Regions from separate parts of the Thioalkalivibrio sp. ALJ2 genome, predicted to be linked through region 2. Evidence: predicted binding sites of a transcription regulator. Region 2 holds the regulator's gene; each other region holds the start of a gene.
What was found. The regulator sigma-54, encoded in region 2, starts transcription at its own class of promoters, with help from an activator protein. The targets are predictions, from matches to a motif close to TGGCANGNTNCNTGCTT.
Positions count from the first base shown of each region.

Region 1 (7,770 bases), 320 kb from region 2:
GAAGACATACGGCGCGGCGGCCGGGAGCATGATCTTGGTGAAGTACTCGAAGCCGTTCAGGCGCAGCACGCGGGCCACGTTCACGTAGTCCTGCGAGATATTCCGGATGCCGACCGAGGTGTTGATGATGATCGGCCAGATCGCGGTGATGAAGATCACGAAGATGGCCGACGGGTTGCTCGCCTGGAACGCGGCCAGGGAGATCGGCAGCCAGGCCAGCGGCGGCACGGTGCGCAGCACCTGGAACAGCGGGTCCAGCCCGCGCATCGCCCAGGTGGACTGGCCGACCAGCACGCCGAGACCGATCCCGGCGACCACCGCCAGGGCGTAGCCGTAGGCCACGCGTTCCAGGCTGGCGAGCAGCTGCCAGGCCATGCCCACGTCGTTGCCGCCGTAGTCATAGAACGGGTTGACGATCAGTTCCCAGGTGTCGGTGATCACCTGACTCGGGCCGGGCAGTACGGCTCCCTGGGAGGACGTCATCATTTCCCAAAGGAGCAAAAAAATCGCGGTCACGATCACCGGGGGCAGGACCACGGTAGCCGCGTTGCGCATACGCCGGGCCCAGGCCCCGGGGTCGGGCGGCGGGGCACCGCCGGACCGGGCCGACGGCGCCGCCGGCCGGGCCACCGCGGCCGTGGAGGTCTCCGCGGCCGCCGGGCGTTCGCGCCCGGCGCCGAAGGTCATGTTGCGATCGAGAATGGCACTCATCGTCGAATCCTCTTGAATCGTCTGTGCAGGGGGCGTCGGGCCGTCGCGTCAGGACGCGAGCGCCTTGATCTCCAGGCTGTCGAGATAGGCCTGTGGGTCTTCCGGGTCGAAGACCTTGCCGTCGAAGAACTCTTCCTTGCCGCGCGAGGTGGACTCGGGGATGTCGGCCGAATCGATGCCGAGCGTGTCGGCCGCCTCGCGCCAGATGTCCTCGCGGTTGACCTCGTCCACCAGGGCCTGCATGTCGAGATCCGGCGGCAGGTAGCCCCAGCGGATGTCCTCGGTGAGGAACCACAGGTCGTGGCTCTTGAAGGGATAGGAGGCCTGGTCGTTCCAGTAGCGCATGCGGTCGGGGTGATCCTCGACCACGCGGCCGGTGCCGTAGTCGAAGTGCCCCTGCATGCGGTCGATGATGTCGCCGTACGGGGCATGGATGTAGCGCCGGCGCGAGCAGATCTCGGCGACCTCCTCGATATTCGCCGGGTCCTCGCAGTACATCTGCGCCTCCATCACCGCCATGGTCAGGGCGCGGGCCGCGTTCGGGTTCGCCTCCACCCAGTCCGCGCGCATGCCCAGCGCCTTCTCGGGATGGTTGTGCCAGAGCTCGCCGGTGGTGTTCGCGGTATAGCCGATGCCCTGGTTGATCAGCTGCATGTTCCAGGGCTCGCAGACACAGAAGGTGTCCATGGACCCGACGCGCATGTTGGCGACCATCTGCGCCGGCGGCACGACGATGGTGGAGATGTCGCGGTTCGGGTCGATCCCGCCGGCCGCCATCCAGTAGCGAATCCACAGGTCATGGGTGCCGCCGGGGAAGGTCATCGCCGCGCGTACCTCGTCGCCGCCGGCGCGCTTCTCCGCCAGCGCCTCCTTGAACTCCCCGGTCTCCAGGCCGACCTTCAGATCGGCGTATTCATCGCCCACCGAGATACACTGTCCGGCCAGGTTCAGCCGCGCGAGGATGCTCATCGGCGTACCGCGACGATGGATCAGGTAGGGCATCGGCGTCAGAATGTGCGAGCCGTCGATGCCGCCGCGGCGCGAGCCCAGTTCCAGGTTGTCGCGCACCGTGCCCCAGGAGGACTGCTTCAGCACCTGTACGTCCGGCATGCCGTGGGCGGCGAAGAACCCCTTCTCCAGCGCGATGAACAGCGGAGCGGCGTCGGTCAGGGCGATAAAGCCCAGCTTCGCCTCGGTGGTCTCCGGCTTGCCGTTGCCGGCCTTCGCATACCCCCAGGGCGCGGCCCCGGAAACGCCCAGCGCGGTCGCGCCGATCCCGGCGGCCATGCCGCCCAGGAAACGCCGGCGCGACAGGCCGGAGGCCTTTTTCGTGTGATCGGTCATTGCGGGTTCACTCCCCTTGTCAGCAAACACGTCCCAAAAACGAAAAAAGGCGTCGCATCAGCCCGGCCGCGTTTGCAGCCGGGTGATGGACGCCTTTGTCCAGTCCCACGGGAGGCCCGGTCATCGGGTCTCCCTGTTGTCAGGCGACGAACCGCCGTTGGCTCGTCTTGCTCAGTCTCCTGCAGGAGGTGTGCCAATTAGCTGTTGCTAATCGACTCTCGTGGACCAAAGCCCACCCTGACGCGGAAAAATCGGACGGTTCCCGGTAAACAATCGAATCCTGGCAGGGGAATGACGATCACAAGCGGCACCACCCTGGGGCACGCCGGCGGTGCAGATGAACCGCTCTGGTGCACACCCCGTAGGAGCCGCCTTGGCGGCGAAGCCCCTGCCATTGTCGGACACTAGCAGGGGCTTCGCGGGCAGGCCCGCTCCCACAGGGGCGGAATCCCTTTCCCCGCGTATTAGCTACAGGTCGCCCTTGCCCAGGAGGTCGGACATCGCGACGGTCGCCTCGGCGACCTCGGCCAGGCGCCGGTTCTGGTTCATCGCCGTCTGGCGCAGGAGCTTGTAGGCCTGATCCTCGCTGAGGCCGCGGTGCTGGATCAGCAGCACCTTGGCGCGCTCGATGGTCTTGCGTTCGGCCAGGGCCTGGCGTGCCGCATGCAGTTCGTCCTCCACCGACTGCAGCCGGGTCGCCTGGCGCTGCACCAGGTCCATCACCGAGTGCCCGACGATCGGGACGTTGAGTACGGTCTCGCCCTCCTCCTGCGTGCTCTCCAGGCCCTCCGGCGCGCCGAAAAACACCGCATACGGCACGCTGTCGCGCAGCTCCGACTCGGCGAGTTGCTCCACCCGATCACGCACAGCGCCCAGGTCCGCGCGATCCGCCGTGATGCGTGCCGAACAGCACTCGTTCAGGTGCATCTCCAGCAGGTCCTCGATCTCCTTCATCGCGTCGATGCGCGCGGTGGTGCAGGCAAACCAGGTCTCGGCGCGGGCCGGGTCCGGCAGGGGATCGCCCCGGAGATCGCCGTGGGTACAGGCCTGACGGCGCAGCCGCTCGACCTCCGCCGCGAAGCCCGCGCCCTGCAGTTCCTGCCAGGCCGCGCAGGCGGGCTTCGGGGCAAACTCGGAGAAGATCCGAAACGAGCGTTCCTGGGCATCGATCCGGTGCAACAGGGACTGGCGCAGTTCGCCATCGAACACGCCCTGACCAAAGCCGGCGGCCCCGATCGCGCGTTCCTGGCCCGCCAGCTCCTTGCCCTGCATGAAGTTCAGCAGGGCCACCAGGGCCCGCGAGACCTCCGGGTCCGTGGCGGAGTCAGCGGCCTCGAACACCACTGCCAGCAGCGACCGGATCAGCTCGCTGAAGCCGCGCATCGCCTCCATCGGCGAGAGCGTGCGTTCGCTGACCTCCGCCCGCAGGCTGGGCAGACCCGACAGGCCATGCAGCGCCAGCGCCATGCGCCCCAGCAGACGGCTGCGCGCGTGGGCACAGGCCCCGGGCTCCAGCCAGCCATCAAGGTGTTCACGAAACGCCTGTGCGGTGGTGTCGGATTCAGCTCGGTACTGCGCTAGTTCGTCCGCATAGCGCTGGCCACCGGAGCCGATCCAGAGGCTGGAGGCACCGCGTTCGCGCTGGAGCTGATGCACCAGCGCGCGGATGCGCCCGACCAGCTGTACCGCCTCCAGCAGGCGCTCCAGGCTCACCACCTCGCACTTGCGCGAGGCGACCAGGAAGTCGCCAATGGCCTCTTCGAAGGAAAAACTCGGGGATGGGGTCTGGGTCATGCTCGTCGTCCGTGGATCACTCCCGGAACAAACAAGCATGCGATGTGCCAGTTCGAGGGGCTGACACAGGAGACACGGGCAAAACGGGCGGGGGATCACACCCCACCCGCGGACCGGCCCGCTCGATCAGAAGCTCATGGAGCGGTCGAAATCGGCAACGGCCTGGACGTACTGACCCATGCCGGCCATCTCGGCGTTCGGCAGGAAGTTGTGCTCGCCGACGTCGCGGCCCTTGGCGCAGGCCTCGCAGGCCCAGAACGGGACGCCTTCCTCGACCAGCGAATCCACGATGTCCTTCATCGCCGGCATGTTGTGGCCGACGATCTTGTCGTAGACATTCCGGTTGGCGATGTTCACGGCCTCGCCCTGCAGCCAGACGGTCACGTCATGGCCCTGCTGCTTGGCCACGTTCGCGGCAATCATGCCGAGAGTGGCGCGGGTCGGGTCGTCAGTACCGGCGGTAACAGCAACAATAAAACGCATGGGACTCTCCTTGGTCACGTCAAAGTGGCAGGCACCGTAGCGACCCAAGTCGGGACCGTCGAGTTCCCACAAGCCTCAAGGAGACGCCGAGTCAGGAAGCGCCTTTCGACGTAATGCTCATGCGATAGAGCTTGAAGGCCATCAGCAGCCAGGGAATGGCGTGCATGATCAGGTCGAGGATATCGATCGGACGGGTCAGCTCGCCCTGGAAGAGCCAGCGGATCTTCTCGACGATGTGCGGTTCGGGGACATAGGGCGACAGCCCCAGGGTGGCCACGAACAGTGCAAACAACCACAGTGGGGAACGGTCGACCCAGGCAACAAAGGCTTTCATGGCGCGCATCCTACCCGAAGCCTGGGCCGACTTGCGACTGCTCTGGGATCGGGGACTCTCGAGGTGCCCCAATGCCACGCAGGAGCACCGGCGGACAGTGCACCAGGTCCTCCGGTCGGTCGATGTCCGCCCGCGCTTCCAGCTCCGCCCAGACAAGACCCTGCGCCTGGGCCCGCTCACGGGTCTGTTCCAGCACCCGATCGCTGCCCCACTCGACGGCCTCGAACAGCCCGGGGACGGGCCGCGCGGCGGCCAGCAGCACATAGCCACCATCCAGCGCCGGGATCAGTGCCACATCCGCCCCTTCAGCCAGCGCCTTACGTGCAGCGACCAGGTCCCCGACACCCAGCGTCGGGGCATCGGACCCCATCACCAGTGCCGGAAACGGCCCCACCTCCAGTGCATGGCGCATGCGGGCCCCGAGGTCATCACCCACCTGGCTGTGCAGGGAACAGCCAAAGCGTTCCGCACAACGCTCGAGGAACGGATGATCGGTATCCGGGGTGCACCACAGCTCCACATGGTCCGGTGCCACCTGACGGGCCACGTCCAGCGCGTGCTCCAGCAGCCGTTCGTGCAGCCGTGCGGCGCCCTTGGCACCCAGCGCGGGAATCAGCCGCGTCTTGGTCCGGCCCGGCTCGGGCGCGCGGGCAAAGACCAGCACGCGCGGCGCATCCGTCGGCCGACGTTCAGGCATCACCACGATAAAGTCGCGCCAGCCCGTCCGGGTTTGCACCCAGCCAGTAGGCCAGGCGCAACCGCCACATCAGCCAGATCGTGCGCCAAGCGCCCTGCCGCTCCCAGCGCCGGGACGACGTGACCAGCCACGTGCGCAGGCACCTTGGGCGCCCCACCGATCGCTTCAGCCGCCGCGAGAGCTCGATGTCCTCCATCAGCGGCTGGTCCGGCCAGCCGCCTACGGCATCGAACGCCGAGCGTGTAATGAATATGCCCTGATCCCCGGTCGCGATCCCGCTCAGACGCGAGCGCAGGTTCATCATCGCGGCGATCAGCGCGAATATTCCGCGACCGCCCGACAGGCGGACGTCGAAACGTCCCCAGGCGCGATCGTCCCGGGCCACCGCGTCGCGCAGGGCATGCACCGCCACCCCGGCTCCGTCCGGAAACGTGGTGTCGGCATGCAGAAACCAGAGCGCCTCGCCTCGGGCGCGCTCGGCGCCGGCATTCATCTGCCGTGCGCGCCCCGGGGCGCTGGACAGCACACTCACACCGCATTGCCCTGCCTGCTGGACAGTCCCGTCCGTGCTCCCGCCGTCGACCACGATCACCTCGCAGTCGAGGATCTCGCCCAGGGTATCCAGCAAGGGCGGGAGAGATTCGGCTTCGTTCAGTACCGGGATGATCACGGACAGGAAGGGTGACTCCCGCGACATGGTTGCTACGGGACTCAGGCTGGCGACTGGACGGCTTTCTGCCCCTGCCAGATCCGGCGCAACAGCCGAGGCAGCAACAGCAGCAGGGCCAGCACGGCGAGAATCGCCAGCCCCAGCTGGACCCGGTTGTCCGTATCACCCGCCACCATCTCGCGCGTAGCGTGGCCCAGCCAGGCATAGGCGAACAGGCTGGGGATCAATGCGACCAGGGTCGTGATCGTGAACACGGTCAGCGGCATACGCACCAGGCCCAGGGCGTAGTTGGTCGGGGCGAACGGGAAGACCGGCACCAGCCGTGTCAGTGCGACCACGCGCCAGCCCTCGGCCTCCACATCCTCGCGCAGCCGTGCGCTGCGCGGACCCAGACGCGGTTCCAGCCAGGGTTGCAGCAGGGTGCGCGCCAGCATGAACGCGATAATCGCAGCGATGGTCGCCGCCAGCAGGCTCAGGGCCCCGCCGGTGAACGGCCCGAACAGCGCCCCTCCCAGCAGGATCCAGAAGGTGCTGGGCAACGGAAACAGCGCAAGGACGACAAAGGCCAGCACAAACATCATGTAGGCGCCCATCCCCCAGCTGGCGAGCCACGCCTCGACGTCCTGCAGCGGCAGCAGATCAGGCCACTCGGTGGTCAGTGCTACCCAGACCAGCGACCCTGCCAGCAGGACCGCGGCCAACAGCCACCAGCGTTCGGGATGATGTATCTGCATATGTCTCTATTCTTTGCCGTCGCCGCGCAGTCGCTCCAGCCGTTCGGCCAGCGCGCGCTCCGTGCCCTCGCGTTTCGCCCGATAGAAGCGCTGATCTTCCAGCCCTTCGGGCAGATAGACCTGCCCGCGCGCGAAACCGTCCGGTTCATCATGATCATAGCGGTATCCGGCGCCGAACCCCTCGTCACGCATCAGCTCCGTGGGGGCATTGCGCAGATGCAGGGGCACGCCGGGGCTGCCCGTTTCGCGAATGCTGGCGCGGACCTCGTTCAACGCGGTGTAGGCGCTGTTGCTCTTGGGGGCGGCGGCCAGCTCGATCGCCGCCTGGATCAGCGCGAGATCGCCTTCCGGCCGCCCAAGCCGCTCCATCGTCTGCCAGGCCGCCAGCACCCGAGCACCCAGCCCTACGGCCGCCAGCCCGATGTCCTCGTAGGCCATGCGCAGCAGGCGCCGGCCGAGATAATCCGGGTCACAGCCGGCATCCAGCATGCGCGTCAGCCAGTACACCGCCGCACCAGGATCGGATCCGCGCACCGACTTGTGCAGGGCGGAGATCTGGTCATAGAAGGCATCGCCCTGGCGATCGAAGGCCAGGCTCTGCGCCCCCATCACCGCGCGCAGGGCGTCGGCGGTGATCTCGCCGTCACGTGCCAGATCCGAGGCGGTCTCCAGCCAGTTCAGTGCCCGCCGGGCATCGCCGTCCGCCGCACGGGCCACCCGCTGGCGTTCGGTGGGCTCCAGCCGCAGCCCGCGCCCCCCGAGTCCGCGCTCGGGATCGCTCAGCGCCCGGTCAATCAGCGCCTCGATCGCCTCGGCGCCGACGGACTCCATGCGATAGACACGCGCCCGCGACAGCAACGCACTGTTGAGCGCAAATGAGGGGTTCTCGGTCGTGGCCCCCACGAAGGTCAGTGTCCCGTCCTCGATGTGCGGCAGCAGGGCATCCTGCTGCCCCTTGTTGAAGCGATGGATCTCGTCGATGAACAGCAGCGTGCCGACCCCG
Region 1 covers NZ_KB899554.1:902,260-910,029, reverse strand. The annotation lists gene ntrB (nitrate ABC transporter permease) at 1-711, opposite strand, end outside; gene F468_RS0104290 (CmpA/NrtA family ABC transporter substrate-binding protein) at 760-2,055, opposite strand; gene F468_RS0104285 (nitrate regulatory protein) at 2,524-3,849, opposite strand; gene F468_RS0104280 (DsrE family protein) at 3,976-4,332, opposite strand; gene F468_RS0104275 (hypothetical protein) at 4,424-4,666, opposite strand; gene F468_RS0104270 (TIGR04282 family arsenosugar biosynthesis glycosyltransferase) at 4,677-5,363, opposite strand; gene F468_RS0104265 (TIGR04283 family arsenosugar biosynthesis glycosyltransferase) at 5,356-6,060, opposite strand; gene F468_RS0104260 (TVP38/TMEM64 family protein) at 6,075-6,767, opposite strand; gene F468_RS0104255 (replication-associated recombination protein A) at 6,774-7,770, opposite strand, start outside.
Region 1: the regulator sigma-54 is predicted to act here: its motif matches at 3,883-3,899, upstream of F468_RS0104285 (nitrate regulatory protein).

Region 2 (7,770 bases):
GCGATGCCCTGGCGGTCGCGGTACTGGATGCGCGCGGCTTTACCGCGGACGATTTTGCCCGCTCGCATCCCGGCGGCCGACTGGGGCGGCGGTTGCTGGTCCATGTCGCGGACATCATGCATACCGGTGACGCGATCCCGCGCGTGGGTCCCGAGGCCCCGCTGAAGGACGCCCTGTTCGAGATTACGCGCAAGGGGCTGGGGCTGGTGATCGTCGCCGATCCCGAGGCGCATATCCTCGGTGTGTTTACCGATGGCGACCTCCGGCGCACGCTGGATCGTGGCGAAAGCCTGGAGGCGCTGACCATCGGCCAGGTGATGACGCGGGGCGGGCATGCCGCCCGTCCGCAGTGGCTGGCCGTAGAGGCGCTGGAGACCATGGAGAGCAAGCGCATCAATGCCCTGCCGGTGGTGGATGACGACCAGAGGCTGGTCGGGGTGTTGAACATGCACGACCTGCTGCGCGCGGGGGTGGCCTGATGGACCGTCACGACGAGGCCCTGCACAGCCGCCAGGCGGCGGTGCGTCTGCTGATCCTGGATGTCGACGGCGTGCTGACCGATGGCAGCCTGTTCATGGGAGATGCCGGCGAGCAGTACAAGGCCTTTCATTCGCGCGACGGGCACGGCATCCGTCTGGCGCTGTACGGGGGGCTGGAGGTCGCGATCCTGACCGGACGCACTTCCGGGGTGGTCGAGCACCGCATGCGGGACCTCGGTGTGCAGCACCTGCTGCAGGGGCGGCGCGACAAGGGGGCCGCACTGCACGAGTTGCTCGAGCAGACCGGCCATGCGCCCGACGAGGCCGCCTTCGTGGGCGACGACATCGTCGATCTGCCGGCGATGCGCCGTGTGGGGCTCGGCATCGCGGTGGCGGATTCCCACCCGCTGGTGTTGCAGCATGCCGACTGGGTCACGCAGGCCCCCGGCGGGCGCGGCGCGGTGCGCGAGGTCTGCGAGGGTCTGCTGGCGGCCCAGGGGCGGCTGGAGGCCCTGTTCGCGGAGTACGTCGACGGATGAAGTGGGTGGCCGGACCGGTGGCGCTGATCCTGTTGCCAATGGCGGCGCTGGTGGCCGGCGCTGTTGCCAGCGAGCACGAGCCGGAGGGCGAGGTGACGCTGGAGATCGAGGGCTTCACGCTGCACGCGACTGGCGAGGACGGCGAGTTGAGTCACCGCCTGCGCGGGACGCGTCTGCGCGAGTTTGGCCGCGACGGCCCGCAGCTGATCGACGACCCCGACCTGGATATCTTTGACGCTGGCGGCATCGAATGGCACTGGACTGCGCCCGAGGCGCTGCACCGACCGATGGACGAGATCCTGGACCTGATCGGCCCCACGCGGGGGGTGCAGCCCGAGCGTGACGAGCGCGTGCGCACGGTGATTGAATCCGCCGATGTGAAGGTGGCGACCGACACCATGATCGCCACCTCCGATGCCCCGTCGACGCTGGAGCAGCCTGGCCTTTTCCAGCGGGGCACGGGTCTGCGCGTCGACTCGCGAGGGGATACCATAGAGCTGTTCCATGACGTGTACACGCTCTACAGCGAGTCGGGCGAGGAGGAAGCCGCAAATGACTGAACGTGGTGGGTCGTCGCTCGCCCGGGCCGGATGGCCCGTGCTGCTGGGCAGTGCCTTGTTGCTGCTGGCCGCGCCGGTCATTGCCCAGCAGCAGCCCCTGCCGGTGGAGATTACCGCCGATCGTGCGGAGATGGACGACCGGCGGGGCGTAAGCACTTATACCGGTGATGTGGTGGTGATTCGCGGGGACATGACACTGGAGGCCGACAAGGTCTATGTGCGCAGCCGCGACCGACGCCCTTACGAGATGGAGGCCCACGGCGAGCCTGCGCGGCTGGAGTCCCCGGACCCGGAGACGGGCGAGATGCGCATCGCCACCGCGCTGCGCATCGACTACCTGCTGAACGAGGACCGGGTGATCCTGACCGACCAGGCGCATGTGGTCACGGCAGCCGAGGAAGCGCGCGGCAAGCGCATCGTCTACGACCTGGAGACGGATGTGATCGAGGCCGAGCGTGGCGAGGCCGATGACGAGCGTGTACGTATCAGGATCCAGCCCCGCGAAGACGACGAATGAACGAGCTCGACACCAGCGCGCCCGCCGCGGCCGGTGGCGAATCTGCGCCGATGGCCGGCTATCTGACCGGCCGCGAGCTGACCAAGCGCTATGGCAAGCGTACGGTGCTGGATCGTGTCGACGTCGATCTGGCACCAGGGGAGGTCGTGGGCCTGCTGGGACCGAACGGCGCAGGCAAGACCACCTGTTTCTACAGCCTGGTCGGCCTGATCCGGCCCAATCGTGGCCGCATCACGCTGGGTGACCGGGACATCACCCGGGCCCCGATTCATTCGCGGGCCCGAGCCGGGCTGGGCTACCTGCCGCAGGAGGCCTCGATCTTCCGTCGGCTGAGTGTTTGGGACAACCTGCAGGCGGTGCTGGAGCTGCGCTCGGAGCTCGACCGCCACGAGCGACGCCGCATCGGCGATGCCCTGATCGAGGAGTTCCAGCTGGAGACCGTGCGCCACAGCCCTGGGATTGCCCTGTCCGGGGGCGAGCGTCGCCGCGCCGAGATCGCGCGGGCACTGGCCGGTGACCCGCGCTTTATCTGCCTGGACGAACCGTTTGCCGGCGTGGATCCGATTTCCGTGGGTGATATCCAGGCCGTGATTGGGCATCTGGCCCGGCGCGGGATCGGTGTGCTGATTTCCGACCACAACGTGCGCGAGACCCTCGGAATCTGCGACAGGGCCTATATTCTTAGTGAGGGCCGCATCCTGAGCGCCGGGACCCCGCAGGAGCTGCTGGACGACCCCCAGGTGCGCCGCGTGTATCTCGGAGAAAACTTTCGACTGTGAACATTGATCAGTGTTTCCTTAAGATGATCTTGATGGTCACCATGGACCTCAAACCGCGATGCTGAAGCCCGGGCTTAATCTGCAGCTGGGGCAGACGCTGACGATGACCCCGCAGCTGCAACAGGCGATCCGTCTGCTGCAGCTTTCCACGCTGGAGTTGCAGGCGGAGATCCAGCAGGCGCTGGAAAGCAACCCCATGCTCGAGCAGGTGGAGGACGAGGGCGAGGAGGCCCCGCCCGAGCGCCCGGAGGAAGGGGGCGAACGGGTCGACGGGGATCGCATGCAGGCCGACACGGCTGGCGATGACGTGATCCCCGAGGAGTTGAGCACCGACAGTCGCTGGGACGACATCTACGAGCCCGCCCCGAGCCCACGCGGCCTGGACGACCGCGACCCGCTGGAGAATACCTCCGACGGCGAGGACGAGGGCCTGCAGGACCACCTGCTCTGGCAGCTGCATCTGAGCCACCTGACCCCACGAGACCAACGGATCGGGGCGGCGCTGATCGACGCGATCAGCCCGGACGGCTATCTGGACAGTGAACTCGAGGCGCTGGCGGAGATGATCAGCCAGGGCGAAGACGAGCCCGTGGGGGTCGACGAGGTCGAGGCGGTGCTGCACTGGATTCAGCAGTGCGACCCGCTGGGCGTCGGTGCGCGGGACCTGCGCGAGTGCCTGGAGATCCAGCTGCGCCATTTGGCGCCGGATGCCCCGGCGCGTGACGCGGCTCGAGCCATCCTGGAAAACGGCATGGAGAGCCTGGCCAAGCGGGACTACCGAGCCCTGCAGCGCCAGTCCGGCGTGCGCGACCCGGACGAGCTGGCGCGGGCGCTGGACCTGATCCGCACCCTGAATCCGCGGCCCGGTGCCCAGATCAGCGAGTCCACTTCGGAATATGTGGTGCCGGATGTCTATGTCCGCCATGACCGCGATGGCTGGCGCGTGGACTTGAACCCGGAGATTGCGCCGCGCATTCGCATCAACGATCTCTATGCGGGCATGGTGCGGCAGGTCTCCGATGCGCGTGATAGCGCGTTTATGCGCGATCAGTTGCAGGAGGCGCGCTGGTTCCTGAAGAGCCTGCACAGCCGGAACGACACCCTGCTGCGGGTCGCCCAGGCCATCGTCGTGCGCCAGCAGGGGTTTCTCGAGCATGGTGAGGTTGCCATGCAACCGCTGATCCTGCGCGATATCGCCGAGACCCTGGAGATGCACGAATCGACCATCTCGAGGGTGACTACACAGAAATACATGCACACCCCGCGTGGGGTATTCGAGTTCAAGTACTTCTTTTCCAGTCATGTTGGCACAGCCGATGGCGGCGAATGCTCGGCGACCGCGATCCGTGCCATGATTCGGGAATTGATTGGTGGCGAGACCCCGAACAAGCCACTGAGTGATGCAAAACTGGCCCAGATCCTGTCGGATCGGGGCATTAATGTGGCCCGACGCACCGTGGCCAAGTACCGCGAGGCTATGCACATACCGTCTTCCAGCGAACGCCGGCAGATGGCGAGTATGCCCAGTGGAACCAAGCAAAAAGGAGCCTGACCATGCAGATCAACCTGACCGGCCATCACGTCGATATCACCGACGCCCTGCGCGACTACGTGAACGAAAAGTTCGCGAAGCTGGAACGCCACTTCGACAAAGTGATCGACGTGCATGTGGTGCTGACCCACGAGAAAAACCAGAACCTGAACAACAAGGCGGAGGCCAATCTCCAGGTCAGCGGCAATCACATCCACGCCGAAGCCAGTCACGAGGATATGTATGCGGCGATTGATGGCCTGATCGACAAGGTGGATCGTCAGCTGATCAAGCACAAGGAAAAGGTCAAGGACCATCACCGCGCCGAGGGTGCCCAGCGCAACCGCGAACAGGCCCTTTAACGCAATGACCATTGCCGAGCTGATCACCCGCGCCCGTATCCGGCTGGAGCCCGAGTGTTCCAGCCAGAAACGGGCGCTCGAGACCCTGGCCGAGTTGCTGGCCGTCGGCGGCGAGGAGTCCGCCGGCCCGGCCAGCGGGGCCATCTTCGAGGCCCTGTCTGCCCGCGAGAAGCTTGGCTCCACCGGTCTGGGGCATGGCGTGGCCATCCCGCATGGGCGTCTGGCCGAGCTCGATGTCCCCCGGGTCGCGGTCCTGCGGCTGGACCAGGGGGTCGACTTCGACGCCATGGACCACGAACCCGTGGACATCCTGATCGCACTGCTGGTGCCCGAGGCGGCGACCAGCGCGCACCTGGACCTGCTGGCGCAGCTGGCTCGCGGTCTCTCGCAGCCCGACAATATCGCCTCGCTGCGCCGTGCCGGCGACGCGGACGCCCTGGAACGCGAACTGACCCGGGCCTTCGGCGACGCCTGAACATGGCTCTCCCGGCAGTACTTTCTCTCTTACGACGCCCCGTGCCAGCACTGCCGGAGATTCGTGCATGAACGAGGCACTGGGAGAGGGCGGCATCGCGCGCGACATCACCGTAGAGGTCCTGATCCAGGCGATGGGCAATCGCCTGGATCTGCGCTACGTACACGGCGAGCAGGTCGCACCGGATCGCAACCTGGTCGGCGGTGACGGCGACGACCTGCCCCTCGCCGGGCACCTCAACCTGATCCGGCCTAACCGTATCCAGGTGATCGGCGATTTCGAGGCGCGCTATATCGCGCGGCTGAGCGATGATCAGCGCGAGCAACTGATCCTGGAGATGGCCCGCACCGGGACGACCGCGGTGATCTTCGCCGAGGACACCTGCCCGTTCTCGGAGATGCCGGACGTCCCCGATGAGCAGCTGCCGCTGATCTTGTGCTCCTCGACCAGCAGCCACGAGATTATCTCCCTGCTGCGCTATTTCCTGCAGCAGCGGCTGGCCCATTTCGAGGTGCGCCATGGCGTGTTCATGGAGATCCTCGGCATTGGCGTGCTGATCAGCGGGGCCTCCAGCGTGGGCAAGAGCGAGGTGGCGCTCGAGCTGATCTCGCGCGGGCACCGGCTGATCGCCGACGACGCACCGGAGTTTGCCCGCATCGCCCCGGATATCGTGCGCGGACACTGCCCGGCCCTGTTGCAGGACCTGCTCGAGGTGCGCGGGCTGGGGGTGTTGAACGTCCGCGCCATGTACGGGGATTCGGCGATCAAGGGCGGCAAGTATCTGCGGCTGATTATCGACCTGCGCGACCACGGCGAGCCCTCGCCGGTGCCGGATGACCGCCTGAATGGCCGCCGCGGGGAGATCGGCATCCTCGGGCTGCGTATCCCGCTGATCAGCCTGCCGGTCGCGCCGGGGCGCAACATCGCGGTGATGATCGAGGCGGCGGTACGCAACCACATGTTGCACATGCAGGGCTATGTCGCCGGCGACGACCTGCGCGCACGTCAGCGCCGGCAGATGAGCGGCGAGCCCGAGGAGCCGCCGTACCACCGCGCGATCCCTGCAACCACCGTCCCCAACCCGGACCCGGAGGGCTGAATGCGACTCCTGCTGGTCAGTGGTCTGTCGGGTTCCGGCAAGACGGTCGCCCTGCATACGCTGGAGGACGCCGGCTATTTCTGTGTCGACAACCTGCCGCTGCCGCTGCTGCCCGGGCTGATCGAACAGGTCCGCAGTGGCGATTACGACGCGGACGAAGACCGGCATCTGGCGGTCGGGGTGGATGTCCGCAGCGGGCTGACGGCCCTCGAGGGCTTTGCCGACCTCCTGCGCGAGCTCCGGGGCAAGGGGATGCAGGTCGAGGTGATGTTTCTGCAGGCCTCCAGCGAGGTCCTGCTGCGCCGCTATCACCTGACGCGGCGCCGACACCCACTGGCGCGCGACGGCGTGCCACTGGTGGACGCGATCGAGCGCGAACGTGACTGGCTCGGCCATGTTGCGGCCGAGGCGGATCTGACCGTGGACACCTCCCGTCTGTCGATGCACGATCTCGCGCGCACCCTGCGCGACCGCGTCGGGCTGCTGGGCGAGGAGCGCCTGTCCCTGCTTTTTCAGTCATTCGGGTTCAAGCATGGGGCCCCGCTGGACTCCGACTTCGTGTTCGACGTGCGCTGCCTGCCCAACCCGCACTACGAGCGCGATCTGGCGCCATTGACTGGCCGCGATGCGGCTGTTTGCGAGTTTCTTGCGCGCCATGGCGAGGTCGAGGAGATGTATGACGGGATCCAGGGCTTTCTCGAACAGTGGGTCCCGCGGATCCGGCAGGATCACCGCAGCTATGTGACCGTTTCGATCGGGTGCACCGGCGGCCGTCACCGCTCGGTTTATCTTGTGGAGCGGCTGGCGGCTGCCTGGCGGGGGCGTGAACATGTTACTGTTAGCACCCGTCACCGCGAGCTATCCCTGCCCCTCGAATCGGAGTGAGTCCATGGGCGTTGGTCTGATCCTGATCACGCATCAAAACCTCGGCGACACCCTGCTGCAGACGGCCCAGAGCATGCTGGGCGACCTGCCCGAGGATTGCGAGTCCATGGCGATGTCGCAGAATGACGACCCCGACGAGGTGCTGGCGCGCGCGAGGGCGCGCCTGGGCGAGCTGGATTCCGGCTCCGGCGTGCTGATCCTGACCGACATGTTTGGCTCCACCCCATCCAATGTGGCCAGCCGCGTGGCCCGGGGCGCGAACGCTCGCGTCATTGCCGGGATCAACCTGCCGATGCTGATCCGTGTGCTGAACTACCGCCATCTGCCGCTGACGGAGCTGGTCAACAAGGCCCTGTCTGGCGGGCACGATGGCATCCTTCTTTGTGACCAGGAGTGTTCGGATGCCGCAGCGCGAAGTCCCCATCGTTAATCGTCTGGGGATGCATGCGCGTGCGGCGGCCAAGTTCGTGAGCCTGGCCAGCCAGTACGCGTCCGATGTGACCGTCTCCCGGAACGCCCAGGAGGTCAACGGCAAGAGCATCAT
Region 2 covers NZ_KB899554.1:583,375-591,144, forward strand. The annotation lists gene F468_RS0102710 (KpsF/GutQ family sugar-phosphate isomerase) at 1-479, shown strand, start outside; gene kdsC (3-deoxy-manno-octulosonate-8-phosphatase KdsC) at 479-1,018, shown strand; gene lptC (LPS export ABC transporter periplasmic protein LptC) at 1,015-1,578, shown strand; gene lptA (lipopolysaccharide transport periplasmic protein LptA) at 1,571-2,095, shown strand; gene lptB (LPS export ABC transporter ATP-binding protein) at 2,146-2,874, shown strand; gene F468_RS0102735 (RNA polymerase factor sigma-54) at 2,933-4,426, shown strand; gene hpf (ribosome hibernation-promoting factor, HPF/YfiA family) at 4,429-4,767, shown strand; gene F468_RS0102745 (PTS sugar transporter subunit IIA) at 4,772-5,242, shown strand; gene hprK (HPr(Ser) kinase/phosphatase) at 5,310-6,341, shown strand; gene rapZ (RNase adapter RapZ) at 6,342-7,226, shown strand; gene F468_RS0102760 (PTS sugar transporter subunit IIA) at 7,231-7,656, shown strand; gene F468_RS0102765 (HPr family phosphocarrier protein) at 7,628-7,770, shown strand, end outside.

Region 3 (7,770 bases), on a different contig from region 2:
GACCTGGCGGCGGATCTGGCAGCGATCCGGGACTGGGGAGCGACGGCCTTGGTCACGCTGAACCAGGGGCATGAACTGGACAAGCTGGGTGTGCCCGAGCTGGGCAAGGCCGTGCGTGCGGCGGGGATGGCGTGGCTGCACCTGCCGATCGGTGACATGGCGGCGCCGGATCGCCCCTGGGAGCTGCGCTGGCGCGAAGTCGGCCCCGAGGTACACCGTCGGCTGCGTGCGGGCGAAGGGGTGATTTTTCACTGCGGTGGCGGGTTTGGCCGTGCAGGGACGATTGCGGCCTTGACGCTGATCGAACGGGGCCTCGCGCCGGAGGAGGCCATCGCAATGGTGCGCGGGGCGCGCCCCGGCGCGATCGAGAGCCCGGACCAGCAGCGTTATTTGTTGAGCCTGTCCGCTACCGGGGTCTAACGATCCGGGCGCGGACCCTCCTGATCGATGCCTTTTCCCGGTGACTTCTGCAGCTCCGCTTCCACGTTGTCGATGATCTCGCGGCTCAGGGTCTGGATCAGTGGTTTGGCCGCCTGGCGGACGGTCTCTTCGAGCAGCGGATTGTCGAGCTCGTACTCCAGACGCAGGTGGATCGTCGTGCCGTTTTGCGCGGGTGTCAGGTGATAGGTGCCGCGATTCTGCACGCCGGTCAGCGATTGCCAGGAAAAGCGCTCCGGTGGTTCCGTTTCTGTGATCTCGACATCGAAACTCAGGGGAATGCCGGCGATGCGGACGACCCATCGGTAGCGGGCCTCCCCGACGCGCGCTATCGTTTCGATGGCCTCGCTGTAATGGACGAACTCCTCGACCCGCGTAATCAGGGCGAATACATCGGGTTGGTCCGCGCGGATGTGTGCCTGGTGTTCGATCGTGGGCATGATCAGAGACGGGGTTCGGAGGACTTCGAGTATGCAGGGAGGCAACCCGGTATGCACCACGTGCCCTGTTCCGGGGCGTAGCGGTCGCAAGGCCCTTTCCGGGAGCCACCTCGCGTGAAGGTGCTCGTGATCCTGGGCCACCCGCGTACCGACAGCCTGTGCGGCGCGCTGGCCGAGGCCTACCGTGACGGGGCCCGATCCTCCGGGGCGGAAGTGCGCTCCCTGGAGCTGGCGAATCTCGAGTTCGACCCGCACGTTCACACGCCTTCGCCGAATCAGCAGCCGCTGGAAGACGATCTGGACGCGGCGCGCGAACTGGTCGCCTGGGCCGATCATCTCGTATTCGTCTTTCCCACCTGGTGGGGCACCATGCCAGCGCTGCTCAAGGGCTTTCTCGATCGCGTGATGACGCCCGAGTTTGCCTTTCGCAGCTGCGAGGGCGGCACCGGATACGAGGGGCTGCTGCAGGGACGCTCCGCACAGCTGATTACCACGATGGATACCCCGGTACTGATCCATCAGTTGTTGTATCGCCAGCCGGGGATCAACGCGATGGCGCGCGCGACCCTGGGCTTTTGCGGCATCCGCCCGGTGCGCTCGCTGATGCTGGGTTCGGTACGCGAGGCCGATGACCGCCAGCGCGAGGCGTGGCTCGAGCGCGCACGACAGGAAGGGCTGCGCCTGGAGCATGGCCGCGAGAGCCTGCGCGAACGGGCGGCCTTCAAGCTGGGGGGCTGGCTGCAGGCACTGCGCCTGCAGTTCTACCCGATGACCTTCGTGGCCTACACCGCAGGGGCCCTGGCGGCGGCCCCGGACGGCGGTGTGTCGCGCAATCCGGTTTTCTGGCTGGGTTATCTGTGCCTGTTCCTGCTCGAGGTGGCGACGGTCCTGGTCAATGAACGGGTAGATTTCGGCTCCGATCGCCAGAACCGTTTCTACAGCGCCTTTACCGGCGGCTCGCGGGTGCTGGTGGAGGGGCGGCTGTCCCTGCGCGAGATCAACGCCGGTACGTCGGTGGCACTGGGGGGCTTCGCGGCGGCGTTTGCCGCGCTGCTCGCGGTCGCGCCCGGCGATGCCGGTCCCATGCTGTGGGTAACGGGCGTGCTGGCGGTGCTCGCGATCGGGTATACGGCGCCGCCCCTGAAGCTCAGCTATCGCGGGCTCGGGGAGGTGGATGTCGCGCTGACCCACAGCCTGGGCGTGTTGCTGTGCGGGTACGTGTTCCTCGCGGGGGACTGGACGGACCCCTTGCCCTGGTGGCTGAGCCTGCCGTTGTTTCTGGCGATCATCCCGTCGATTACGCTGTCTGGTATCCCCGATCGCGAGGCGGACGCGGCTGTGGCCAAACGGACCCTGGCGGTGCGGCTGGGAAATGGTGGTGCGCTCGGTGTGGCGCTGGTGTTCACCGGTCTGGCGGCGGTTGCGGGAACGGCATTCCACCTGACCGGTTGGGCTCAGGGGGCCTATGCAGGCATTGCCTATTTCGTGGTGCCGCATGCGGCCTGGCTGATATGGATGTTGTGGCGCGAGCGTCAGCGCGGGGCACCGGGCGGGCGTATCGACGGCTTGATGGCGGTATCGCTAGGCTATGTGCTTTGGTTTGGTCTGGTGCCGCTGGTAAATCTTTCCGCGGCTTGAGTGACGGGATGCCGGCCTCCGGCGGATTCGGGGCCCGGACGGCACGGTATGGAGGGACTGAGCGATGTTTGGACGGCTGTTGGCAGGTATTTCGGTCTTGGGCATGTTGTCGGTGCCGGCGGTGGCGGATCAGCGCGAGGCGTTTCATATCGCGGGCGACCGGGACGAGGCGCCGTACGGGTACATCAATCGCGATGGGCGCTTCGCGGGCCACTATGTCCAGTTAATGCAGGAGGCCTTTGCCCACTTGTGGGTGCCACTGCGCCACGAGCCCTACGAATGGGAGGAGGCGCAGCGGCTGGTGAAGGAGGGCAAGGCCGACGCGATCATTACCACCATGACGCCGGAGCGCGAGGAGTATCTGATTGCGAGCGAGGTCGCCCTGGCCGAGCCGGAATGGGTGGCCTTCGTGCGTGAGGATCACCCCGAGCGCGATGCGTTGCTCGCCAAGGAGCGCCTGGAGGACTTTGCCGGATACCGCGTGCTGGACTACGCCGGGAACGGCTGGGGCAAGGCCAACCTGGAAGGTCTGGACGTGCAGCGCGAGGGCACGCTGTCGGAGAACCTGCGCCGCCTGGCGGCCGGCGAGGGGGACGTGCTGATCAACATGAGTGAGGTGACGGAACACACGATCCGGGAGTTGAAGCGGGCCTATCCCGACGAGGCGGATGCACTGGGTCGGCTGGTGGCCTCCTCGAACGTGCTGGACGTGACCTCGATGCATCTGCTGGTACGCAAGGACTCGCCGCATGCGCACCTGGTGCCACGCATCGACAAGGTCCTGCGGGAGCTGGGGATCTGACCCCTGCGCTGGAGAGACGTTAGTCCTGCGGGTCAATCGCGGGGACAGGCCGGTCCTCGTCCCGCCAGTCGAACAGGATATGCAGGATCGGTTCGACCGCGGGGGGGTATTCCGTCAGGGGGCCGGGAACCAGGAGACCGCGGTGCGAGGCCTCCAGGATCTCGGGTTCGGGGTGTCCCTCCAGTGACAGGGAATCGATCGGCACGACCCCGTCTCCCAGTCCTTCGCTGGTGTCCTCCCACCACTCTTCGATGCGCGCGGGCAAGTCCTCGATGCCGAACTGCTCGCTCAGGGATCGCAGGCTGGCCTCCATCGCCGGGGTCGGCTCGGGTACCACGCCGCCGATGATTCGCACGGGAATGTCCTCTGGCCAGGGGCGCTGATTCAGGTCCGCCAGAAACTCGCTGTCGGGCCGCAGATCGATCTTGGCCGCGCCCGTGCCGTCGCGAAGACCGGCGAAAAGCGAAAAGCGTTGCTCACGTATGTCGGCCAGCCATTCGCGCACCTCGAGCCAGACGCGCAGGCGTGCCCAGTCGGAGCCCTGGTTCGGGGTGGCGACCAGGATTACGCCTGCAATGGGTGGTCCTTCGGCCCGCGGAGCCTCGTCGACGGGGTGTCGCCAGCGGGTGACAAAGTCGCGGATCACCAGGCCGCCCATGCTGTGGCCCACCAGAATCACGGGCTGTTCGGCCTCCAGCGTCTCCCAGTACTCGGCCAGGAGGTCGGCGCTGTGATCAATCGCCTGATCGTTCGGGTAGCGAAACTCCCAGCCATTGATGCCGGCTGTGTCGAGGGCGGACGCCAGCGTGTCCCAGATATCGCCGGGCTCGTCGAGCCCGTGCAGCATCACGACTTCGGGCCGGGTGCTGTCGTCGAATACCGTGGATCGCGGGACAAAGCCGCGAAGCTCGTCGGGTAGCTCCATGACTTCCGGAAACCACTCGTGCAGGCGGTCCTGGACCTCCACACGCAACTCGCGCTCCTGCTCCGGGTGCTGCTCCGTCCATGTGACCCAGGCGATGAACGCGAGTAGCGGCAAGCCGAACAGGACGGCGGCAGCGTACAGGCGCTTGCGGGCGGGTCTTTGGCGGCGCGGTCTGTGGGTCATATCACTCAAGGAAACACTGATTAATGTACACGCTCGCGCTCGAGTCGCTTTTGCGTGCGAACAAGGCGCGGTGACTGCCGTGCAGTCATTCTGCACAAGGGAGCCGCAACGCCGTTCCCGCGCAAAAGCGGCCGAGCCCCGTGGGGTTGGCACCCCAGGTTCCCCGATCCTGCGTTGCGCCGCTTGCGGGTAGAACCACTACCCGCTGCACGACGCGCCTTGCCTCGGCAAACCTGGGGTACCAACGCGAGTGTGTCCATTAGTCAGTGTTTCCTTAACAATTGAGCATGCGCGGGTGGATCGCAAGCCTGGCGCGGTGCTGGATGTGACAAGCGGGGCACGGGGTATGCGAGGCGTGATGTGTATCATGCCCCGTATGATTCTGTCGGAGTGTCCGCATGCGTAATTCGCCGCTCATGTTGTTGCTGTTTCTGCCGTTCTTTCTCTCGGCCTGTGCCGGACTGGATGTCCGCGACTTCGGTTTGAACGGCGAGGGGAGTGGTGGTGACCGGGCGGAAGAGGCGGTCCGCGAGGCCCTTCGAGTCGGCACCGAACGAACCGTGGAACGGACGGGGCAGGAAGACGGCTACTGGGGCAACCAGGCCATACGGATCGGTCTGCCGCAGGAGTTGCGGCAGGCCGGGGATGTGCTGCGCAGCGCTGGCATGGGCAGCCAGGTGGATGATCTCGAGCGGCGCATGAACCGGGCCGCCGAGGCGGCCGCACGGGAGGCGGCCCCGGTGTTTGTGAGTGCGATTCGGGGCATGCAGCCGTCCGACGTGCACGCGGTACTGCGCGGTGATGACGATGCCGCGACCCAGTACCTGCGCGGTGCGTCCGAGTCGGATCTGCGCGAGCGCTATGCGCCCGTGGTGCGCGAGCATATGGAGGGTGCCGGGGTGTACCGGGTGTACCAGCCGCTGCGCGATGCAGCCAGCCGTATCCCCGGCCTGGCCGATCTGGATGTGGACCTGGATCGCTATGTGACCGACCACGCACTGGATGGTCTGTTTACCATTCTGGCGGACGAGGAACGTCGCATTCGCGAGGATCCGGCCGCGCGCACGACGCAGCTCCTGCGGGAGTACTTCGGGTCAAGCTAACCCAGGCGCCGAGCACAAACGGCCGGGCCCCGTGGCATTGCGCCTCGGGGCTTTTTTGTGGGTGAAGGGCCTTGCCGGCGTTGAACGAGGCGGCCCCAGGGAGTGAGTCGAAGCGACACGGGTCGGGGCGATGCATGTGTCTGAATGACCCACCTCTGGATGTGATTGGGACCCGTCCGATCACTGCATTCAGGTGCGGAAACCGCCTGGCGGCGCGGCATGCGGCATTCAGGCCATGTTGGCACGGAGGCTGCATCGCTACGGGTCAGACGGCGCGTTCATTGCGACGGGCTAACGCAATCCAACCAATCTGAAGAAGCAGGAGGCGCAGAATGGGACACAAGACCGGTACAACTTATTCGATCGCCCTGGCTCTCGGGCTCGCATTGGGTGGTGCGGGCACGGTGGCAGCGGATGATCCGCATGTGTTCGAGCAGGAATGGACCGATGATCCCGAAATGTCCGCCGAGGACGTCAGTGAAAGCGATCTGGAAAGCTTTCTGGCGGCCGCGGATGCGGCCCAGGACATCCGCGCGGAATACGCAGATGACATCGCGGAAGCAGAAGGCGAGGGGGCCCAGGAGCTGCGCGACGAGGCCAACGACGAGATGGTCGCCGCAATCGAGGATGAAGGGCTGACCGTCAAGGAATACCAGGAGATTGCTTACCTGATCGACAACGACAGCGATCTTGGTGAGCAATTCGCCGAGGTGGCGGGGGACTCGTAGCCTCCACAAGCACTACGCCTGCTATCTCCCAGGACCCCGGTGGGCGAACCGCCCACCGGGGTTTTCTACGCCCGGGCGCCGCTCGGCGTCGGCGGGTGGTCCGGGTCAACCTCCTCGATCAGCAGAAGGGACGGGATTTCGTCCGCGGTCAGGGGCCGGGCGAAGTAAAACCCCTGGATGCGGTCGAACCCGAGTTCCTCGCTCAGGCCGATCTGGTCCCGGGTCTCGATGCCCTCGGCAACGGTCTTCAGCCCGAGCGATCCGGCCAGCAGTGCGATGCCTCGTGCGAGGTCTTCGGCCGAGGGGTCGTGGCCGAGGCTGGATACAAGCTGGCGGTCGAGCTTCAGCGTATCGATCGGAAACCGATTGAGATAGGCGAGGGACGAATACCCGGTGCCGAAGTCGTCGATGGCGAGCTGTACCCCCAGGTGCTTCAGCGCCTCGAGGGCGGGTTCGGCGTCCTCGAGCGCGAGCACGGTCTCGGTGAGTTCGATGGTCAGGAGTTCGGGTGGCAGGTGGTGGCGCTTGAGCGCGGATGCGACGTCGTACGCGAGTTCGGGGCGAATGAAGTCGCGGGCGGAGAGATTGATCGCGGTGTACCAGGGTTCGCGGCCATGGACCTGCGCAAGGGTCTTCCACTCCTCGGTCTGTCGGCAGGCCTCGGCGATCACCTGCGCGCCGATGTCGTGTATTAGCGAGGAGTCCTCCGCCACGTCGAGAAAGTCCGCCGGCGTCAGCTCGCCGTGCGCCGGGTGCTGCCAGCGGATCAGCGCCTCGACCCCGACGAATCGATGCTGGCGGATCGAGTAGATCGGCTGGTAGCGCAGAAAGAACTCGTTGTGTTTCAGGCCCCGGCGGATATCGAATTCCTGACGCATGCGCCGCAGTTCCTCGGTGACCGGATGCAGCGCGGGAATGACCAGCCAGGCCATCAATTGCCCGATCCCGACGAAGAAGGCGGTGCGCGTCAGCCAGCGTTCGGTCTCCTGTGCGGTGGCGGCGGCGACGTCCACATAGGTCAGGGGCCCGGCCAGTACGCCGGCCACCAGTGCCACGACGAGGGCGGCGCCGGGCCCAAAGCGCGCGGCGGCAAACAGGATGGGCACGTAGTAGAAGTGCGGCACGATGCTGTCGGCGCCACCCGCCAGGTACGGGATCAACCAGGAGAGCAGCAGGCCTGCGACGATGATCAGTGTCGCGGAGACAAAGGACATCCCGACCCAGGCGCGGAGCGTCGTTCGAGCCAGGTAGTCGGAATACCGGGTATTGCCTGCCAGGGGTTGAGCCGACTCGAACCTGGACATTGCGTGGCATCCTTTGGCCTTCCTGGCCGGCTTTGCACCCTGTTGCGGCAGGGCGGGTATGGCGGCGCGGTCACGGTCCTTTACCGGTTCGCGCCCGGGCCTTTACACGCAGCTATAAGTGGTTGTTCCGGGAGTGTAGTTCATATGCGCCGGAACGAGACGTCCGGGCCCATCAGTGATTGAGCCGGGTGCTTTTTTCGGGGCTTGAG
Region 3 covers NZ_KB899556.1:104,216-111,985, forward strand. The annotation lists gene F468_RS0107740 (cyclin-dependent kinase inhibitor 3 family protein) at 1-420, shown strand, start outside; gene F468_RS0107745 (SRPBCC family protein) at 417-878, opposite strand; gene F468_RS0107750 (NAD(P)H-dependent oxidoreductase) at 993-2,516, shown strand; gene F468_RS0107755 (ABC transporter substrate-binding protein) at 2,620-3,318, shown strand; gene F468_RS0107760 (lecithin--cholesterol acyltransferase) at 3,338-4,426, opposite strand; gene F468_RS0107765 (DUF4197 domain-containing protein) at 4,825-5,529, shown strand; gene F468_RS0107770 (DUF4168 domain-containing protein) at 5,862-6,257, shown strand; gene F468_RS0107775 (bifunctional diguanylate cyclase/phosphodiesterase) at 6,323-7,561, opposite strand.
Region 3: the regulator sigma-54 is predicted to act here: its motif matches at 5,769-5,785, upstream of F468_RS0107770 (DUF4168 domain-containing protein).

Region 4 (7,770 bases), 340 kb from region 2:
CACCTTTACGCCGACGCGTTCGATATCCGCCAGCACCGGGACCAGCGGCATCTCGATCTCGCGGTAGACAAACGCGGGGCCTTCGGCCGCCTGCAGACGTGGCTGGAACACCGCATCCAGCTGCAGGCAGATATCAGCGTCCTCGCCGGCGTAATCGGTGGCGATGCCGATATCCACCTCGGCGAACGGGATCTGCTTCGCCCCCTTGCCGGCCACGTCCTCGTAGTGCGTGGTCTTGTAGTCCAGGTGGCGCTCGGCCAGGGAGTCGAGGTCGTGGCGGTTGGCCCCGGCGTCCAGGCAGAACGACTCGAGCAGGGTGTCGTCGACGATCCCGCGCAGGGTGATGTCGTGATTGCCCAGCACGTTGCGGTCGTACTTCAGGTGATGGCCCAGCTTGCCGTGGCGCTCCGACTCCAGCCACGGTTTCAGGCGCTCGAGCGTCTCCGAGCGCGGCAGCTGCGGCTCGGCATCCGGCCCGGTGTGTGCCAGCGGCAGGTAGTACGCGGTGCCCGGCTCGAAGGCGAAGGACATGCCGACGATCTCGGCGCGCATCGCATCCAGGCTGGTGGTCTCGGTGTCGAAGGCGACTCGGTCGGCCTTGTCCAGACGCTCCAGCAGCTCGGCCAGTTCGGCCTCCTCGCGCAGCGTCCGGTAGTCGCCCTTCGCCTGCGACGGGCCCGGATTGCCGTCAGCGGCCTCGTCCTCGCTACCCTCCAGCTCCGCGCGCCAGCGGGTGAAGCCGTAGCGGCGCACCATCTCCAGCAGGCGCTCGTGATCCGGCTCGCGGATGTTCAGGTCGTTGGGGCCGGCATCCAGCTCGACATCGCGCTTGACCGTGATCAGTTCGCGCGAGGTGGGCAGGCGCTCGGCCGCGGCGCGCAGGTTCTCGCCGATCTTGCCGCCGATGTCGTCGGCCTGCTCGAGGATGGTGTCGAGATCGCCGTACTTCGCGATCCACTTGGCCGCGGTCTTGGGGCCGACCTTGTCCACGCCCGGGATGTTGTCGACGCTGTCGCCCATCAGCGCGAGGTAGTCGACGATCTGCTCCGGGGCCACGCCGAATTTTTCCTGTACGCCCTCGCGGTCCAGCGTGACCCCGCTCATGGTGTTGACCAGGGTGATGCGGTCATTCACCAGCTGGGCGAGGTCCTTGTCGCCGGTGGAGATCACCACGTCATGCCCGGCTGCGGCGGCCTGATCGGCCAGGGTCGCGATCACGTCGTCGGCCTCCACGCCCTCGACGCACAAAAGTGGCAGGCCCATCGCCCGCACGAGTTCGTGCAGCGGCTCGATCTGGGCGGCCAGCTCGTCCGGCATCGGCGGGCGGGTGGCCTTGTATTCCGGGTAGATGTCGTCGCGGAAGGTCTTGCCCTTCGCGTCGAACACCACCGCCATGTGTTCCGGGCCGTAGTCCGCGCGCAGCTTGCGCAGCATGTTCGCCACACCAATCATCGCCCCGGTCGGGGCGCCATCCGGCGCGGTCAGCGGCGGCAGGGCATGGAAGGCCCGAAACAGATACGACGAACCGTCGACCAGAACGAGGGGGGCTTGTGACATCAATGCGGTATCCGTGCGGAAGGTGCGCGCCATTCTACAGCCCCGTTTTGTGCCGCGACCATTTGTACCGACCCGGGGCGCCCGTTACGCTTGGCCTTCGACACGAGGAACCCTCCGCATGAACGACCGCGAACGCGCCGAACACCCCGGCCTGCGCCCGATTGACGACTCCGCTCTGACCCGCGAAAGCTGGAAGATCTTCCAGATCATGGCGGAGTTCGTGGAGGGCTTCGAGCGCCTGGCGCACATCAAGCCATCCGTGAGCATCTTTGGCTCCGCGCGCTTTCCACCCGGACATCCGCATTACCAGCTGGGCGAAGAAGTCGCCCGCCAGCTGTCGGATGCCGGCTTCGCGGTGGTGAGTGGCGGCGGCCCGGGCATCATGGAGGCTGCCAACAAGGGCGCCTTCGCCGGGCGCTCCCCCAGCATCGGCCTGAATATCCAGCTCCCCCACGAGCAAAGCGCCAACCCGTATCAGGACATCAGCCTGGGGTTTCGCCACTTCTTCTCGCGCAAGGTGATGTTCGTGAAATACGCCTCCGCCTATGTGGTCCTGCCGGGCGGTTTTGGCACGCTGGACGAACTGGCGGAGATTCTGACGCTGGTGCAGACCGGCAAGACCCGGCGCATCCCGATCGTGCTGGTCGGCTCCGAATTCTGGAAGGGGCTGCTGCACTGGTTCGACGACACTCTTGTGTCCGAAGGCACAATCGATGCCGAGGACCTGAAGCTATACTCGTTGGTGGATGCCCCGGAAGACGTGGTGGACGTGATCTTCGAGCATTACGAGGCGCGCAGCTTCGAGCCTTCCGCGGAAGAAAAGAAACGCATGATGGAGCTGTGAGCATGGCCGCTAAGTGCACCCATTATCCCGCCGCCCTCCTGGTCGGTCTGCTTCTCGCGCCGGCTCTGGCCATTGCCCAGCAGGAGCGCGAGTGGGACGATGCCCCGCCGCCGCCCGAGATGCCGGACGAGGCCGAGGCCGACCCCGCGCCGCCCGTGCTCGACGAACGCGCGCGCGAGCAGCGGGGCCTGGAAGAGGCTGACATTGTGATCATCGAACGCGACGGGGAGACCCGGCGCGAGTACCGCATGGGCGGGCAACTGGTGATGGTGGAGGTGATCCCCGCGGCCGGTCCCTCCTACTACCTGATCGACAGCACCGGCGACGGCCTGCTCGATCGCCGTCAGCGTGAGCTGGAACCCGATTTCGTACCGCCGTCCTGGGTGATTTTCCAATGGTAATGAACGAACACGACTGCCAGGCCTGTGCCGAGGCCTGCGGGGTGAGCATCGAGTTTCGCGAGGGCGAGGCCTTGCTGGCGGGGCAGCCCGTGCAGTGCCTGCGTCTGTCGGCGGATGCCGCCTCCGGTATCGAGGCGGCCCTGAAGGGTGCAGGCATCAGCCCGCTGGCCACCGCTGATGCCGACGGGACGCGGATTCTTTTCCTGGATCAAGGTCAGGCATTGCGCGAACCCCTGTCGGCCGAGGGCCCCGGAAGCCTCAACGCCCTGGGGGAGCGGGCCGCGAGCTGGCAGGCCCTGCACCCGGCGAGTGCGATGCCGGAGGCCACGGGCTATCGCCGCGGGGTGCTGCAGCAGCTATTGCGCGAACGCGCCGATGCCCTGGGCCAGACGCTGTTGGCCGACGAGCGGGAGACGCTGGACGCCGAACTCCACCACCAGAGCCTCTATCGTTTCGAGGATCTGCCGCTGGCCGGGAGCTACTGGCACTCGGTGCGGGTCTATTCGGAAGGGGCCGGGCTCGCGGATCTGGTGATGCCGCCGGCGCCGGTGCCCGCTTTCTGGCAGCTCGCGCGCATCGCATTGGCGATTGCGGTGGACGAGGCCGGCGAGATTCGAGCCGATGCCTACCGCGCGTTGCTTGCGGGCTACCATGCCAGACGCCCGTTGGCCGCGATCGAGCGCGGGGCCGCACCGACATTGCTGCGCCTGGCCGCACTGGACGACTGGATCGGTCGTCGCGAATCCGGCGCGACGGGCGAGGCCGAACGCCAGCGGCTCGTTGCGCTGCAGGGGCACGCCGCCCGTGTGCAGGGCATGTGGGTACGTGCCGCGTAGGTGGCTCGGGGGTTTCGGCCCAAGGAGATCGACGATGAACAAGGTCTGGGTGCTGTTTCTAGTCGCGATGTGCCTGCCGGCGCTCACCCAGGCCGAGGTCTATCGCTGGACTGACGACCAGGGCAATGTGCACTTTGGCGACCGTCCTCCCGAGGGCAGCGCCAGCGAGTCGGTCGATGTACGTGAGCCCATGCGCGGGGTGCCGCTCGAGGGTGCCCGAGAGATCCTTGAACGTCCGGTGCGGCCTCAGCAAGAGGAGGCCGATGCCAGTGGCTACGAACGCGTCGCGATTACGCAGCCGGAGGACGGGGCCGGCGTGCGTGCCAATGACGGCAATGTCACCGCCGAGGTGGCGCTGGAGCCCGCCCTGGATACCGAGGCCGGCCATCGCGTCGTCTGGCTGCTGAACGGCGAGGAGGCTGGCGACAGCACCGGCTCCAGTATCACCTTCGAGGGGCTCAACCGCGGCGAATACAGCCTGCAGGCGCGAGTAGAAGACGACGCCGGGCAGGAGCTCGCCAGCAGCGACACCATCCAGTTCAACGTGCTGCGCATCGCGATCCCGCGCGAACAGCAGCAACAACAGCGCCCGCAGCAATTCCCCCAGGGCGGCGCCCCGCAGGCCCCTCGGGCCCCCCAGGCCCCGCGCGCACCTCAGCCCCAGGTCCAGCAGATTCCGCAGAACTAGTCGGCCGCACCAACTCCGTGCGCATTCTGCCCCAATATGGTGCCGTATTTGCACTATAATGGGGCGGCGCTTGGTGATTGCCGCCACGGCCGCCTTGCCTGGGCGCTCTCCTGCCCGCGGATGATCCACCCTGTGCTGTGCCCCTGTTTGGCGCGATTCCTGCTTGAGGCCCGTTGATGAACAATCCTGTTGCCAAGCCCGCCCCAGCGCCATGGCCCTGGTGGGACGACCTGTCAACTGCCGTGCTGGTGACGGATGGCGAGCTGCGCCTGGTCAGCCTGAACAGTGCGGCCGAGGTCCTGCTGGGGCTTAGCCGCGAGCGTATCGTCGGCCACGGACTGGGGCAGTGCCTCAGGCTCGACCGCAGCCTGTCCAATCGGCTGCGGTCGGTGTTGTCACTCGATCAGCCGATTACCCTGCGCGCCCGACAGATGGAGCCACTGCGCGCCGAGCCCTTCCTGGCGGACATCACCATCACGCCTCTGCGCGGTGACGATGGCCGCGAGCCACAACTCTTGTTTGAACTTAACGCCATTGATCGCCATGAACGGATCAGTCGCGAGGAACAGCTGCAAAAGCAGCAGGCGATCACGCGTGCGGTGACCCGGGGGCTGGCCCACGAGATCAAGAACCCGCTGGGCGGCCTGCGCGGGGCGGCGCAGCTATTGGCCAGCGAGCTGGATGACGACGGGCTGAAGGAATACACCGGCATCATCATTCGCGAGGCGGACCGGCTGCGCAGCCTGGTGGATCGCATGCTGGGCCCGAACAACCTGCCCCGCCTCGAGGCCGTAAACCTCCACGAGGTGCTGGAGCACGTGCGCGGCCTGGTCAGTGTGCAACTGCCGCTGGGTCTGAAGATCCGCGGCGACTACGACCCGAGCATCCCGGATGTGCAGGCCGACCGCGACATGCTGGTGCAGGCCATCCTGAATCTGGTGCAGAACGCGGTGCAGGCGTTGAGCGAGGGCGGCGAGATCACCCTGGTCTCGCGCGTACTGCGCCAGTACACCATTTCCGGTCACCGCCACCGCCTGGTGGCACGCCTGAGCGTGCGCGACAACGGCCCGGGCATCCCGGAGGAGATCCGCGAGCGCATCTTCTTCCCGATGGTGACCGGCCGCGCCGCGGGCACCGGCCTGGGCCTGCCCATCGCCCAGAGCCTGATCCAGTTGCACAACGGACTCATTGAATGCCGTTCGCGACCGGGCAGCACCTCGTTCGACATCCTGCTGCCGATCGAACCCCAAAATGCCAAGGAGGCCGGCAACTGATGGACCCCATCGTCTGGATCATTGACGACGACGACTCGATCCGCTGGGTGCTGGATCGCGCCCTGCAGCGCGCCGGTATCAATGTGCGCGGGTTCGAGACGGCCGACGCGGCCTGGGCTGCGCTGGAGACTGACGAGGCCCCGGATACGGTGGTGGCCGACATCCGCATGCCGGGGCTGAACGGCCTCGATTTTCTCGCCCGTATGCAGACCCGCCCGGATCCGCCACCGGTCATCATCATGACGGCGTTTTCGGATCTCGAGAGCGCGGTCGGCGCTTACCAGACCGGGGCTTTCGAGTATCTGCCCAAGCCGTTCGATGTCGACGAGGCCGTGGCCCTTGTTCAGCGTGCGCTGGAGGCGCGGGCGACTGCGCAGCAAAATGCCGAGGGTGGCGCCAGGATCGAGGACACCCCCATCATCGGCGAGGCGCCGGCGATGCAGGAGATGTTCCGCGCGATCGGGCGTCTGTCGCGCAGCAATATCACCGTACTGATCAACGGCGAGTCCGGCACTGGCAAGGAGCTGGTCGCGAGGGCCCTGCACCAGCACAGCCCGCGGGCCGATCAGCCATTGATCGCGTTGAACACCGCCGCGATCCCGAAAGACCTGCTGGAGAGCGAGCTGTTCGGTCATGAGCGTGGCGCCTTTACCGGCGCCAGCCAGAGCCGCAAGGGCCGCTTTGAGCAGGCCGATGGCGGCACACTGTTCCTCGACGAGATCGGCGACATGCCGTTCGACCTGCAGACGCGTTTGCTGCGGGTGCTGGCGGACGGAACCTTCTATCGCGTCGGTGGGCATACCCCGATCCGGGTGGATGTGCGCATCATCGCCGCCACCCACCAGGACCTCGAGGAGCGCGTGCGCGCCGGGCTGTTCCGCGAGGATCTGTTCCATCGCCTGAACGTGATCCGTATCCATGTGCCGTCGTTGCGCGAGCGCCCGGAGGACATCCCGCTGCTGGTGCAGCACTTCATGGCCGAGGTGGCGTGCGAACTGGGGGTCGAGGCGAAGACCATGCGGCCGGAGGTGGTGCGCGAGCTGCAGCGTCTGCCCTGGCCGGGTAATGTTCGCCAGCTGGAGAACACCTGTCGCTGGCTGACGGTCATGGCCTCGGGACGCGAGGTGCACCTGGACGACCTTCCGGCCGAGCTGCATCAGGATGCGCCGCCCATGGAGGCCCACGGAGGCCTGTCGGACGCGCAGATGGCCACGCCGCGTGACTGGACCAGCGAGCTGGCCCAGGTCGCTCGGCAGCACTGGCAACAGGGCGAGCGCGACCTGCTCGGCCGGGTTCTGCCACAACTGGAGCGTACGGTGATTCGCGAGGCGCTGAATGTGACCGGTGGGCATCGCCAGCAGGCCGCTGCCCTGCTGGGCTGGGGCCGCAACACCCTGACTCGCAAGATTCAGGAGCTGGGCATCGACGACGAGTAGGGCAGGTCAGGTCGTGGGGTCTTCCGGGGCCGGGGCGGCGCAGGCGGAGATCGGGCTGTTGAGCTGCAGGCTCCCGGTCAGCTCGCTGACCTGCTGGATGCCGTGGCGATCCATGTAGTCGCAGATGCCGTCCAGGATCTTCGGCAGGCACAGCGGATCGTAGAACAGCCCGGTACCCACGCCCACGGTGCTGGCGCCCGCGATCAGGAATTCCAGCGCGTCGCGCGCATTCATCACGCCGCCCTGGCCGATGATCGGGACATTATGCGGTGCGGCCACCTGATAGACCTGCTGTACTTTCAACAGCGCGATCGGCTTGATCGCCGGGCCGGAGAGTCCGCCCTGGTTGTTGCCGATCACCGCGCGGCGGTTTTCCACGTCGACGGCCATCCCCATCAGGGTGTTGATCACGGCAAACCCGTCGGTCCCGGCATCGATGCAGCGGCGGGCATTCTCGGCGATGTCGGTCTGGTTGGGCGACAGCTTGGTGATCAACGGCTTGGAGGTCACGGAGCGGCAGGCCTCGACCACGCGCGCCGACATCTCCGGGTCGTTGCCGAACGCCACGCCGCCTTCTTTCACGTTGGGGCAGGAGATATTGATCTCGATGGCATCGATCGGCGAGTCGTCGAAACGCCGGGTGACCTCGATGTACTCCTCGATCGTGGAGCCCGAGACGTTGGCGAAAAAGCGCGTCTCCTCGAAATCCAGTGCGGGCAGGATCTCGTCCACCA
Region 4 covers NZ_KB899554.1:243,038-250,807, forward strand. The annotation lists gene polA (DNA polymerase I) at 1-1,557, opposite strand, end outside; gene F468_RS0101090 (TIGR00730 family Rossman fold protein) at 1,676-2,401, shown strand; gene F468_RS0101095 (DUF2782 domain-containing protein) at 2,404-2,802, shown strand; gene F468_RS0101100 (hypothetical protein) at 2,802-3,638, shown strand; gene F468_RS0101105 (DUF4124 domain-containing protein) at 3,673-4,326, shown strand; gene glnL (nitrogen regulation protein NR(II)) at 4,503-5,600, shown strand; gene ntrC (nitrogen regulation protein NR(I)) at 5,600-7,036, shown strand; gene F468_RS0101120 (dihydroorotate dehydrogenase) at 7,043-7,770, opposite strand, start outside.
Region 4: the regulator sigma-54 is predicted to act here: its motif matches at 4,475-4,491, upstream of glnL (nitrogen regulation protein NR(II)).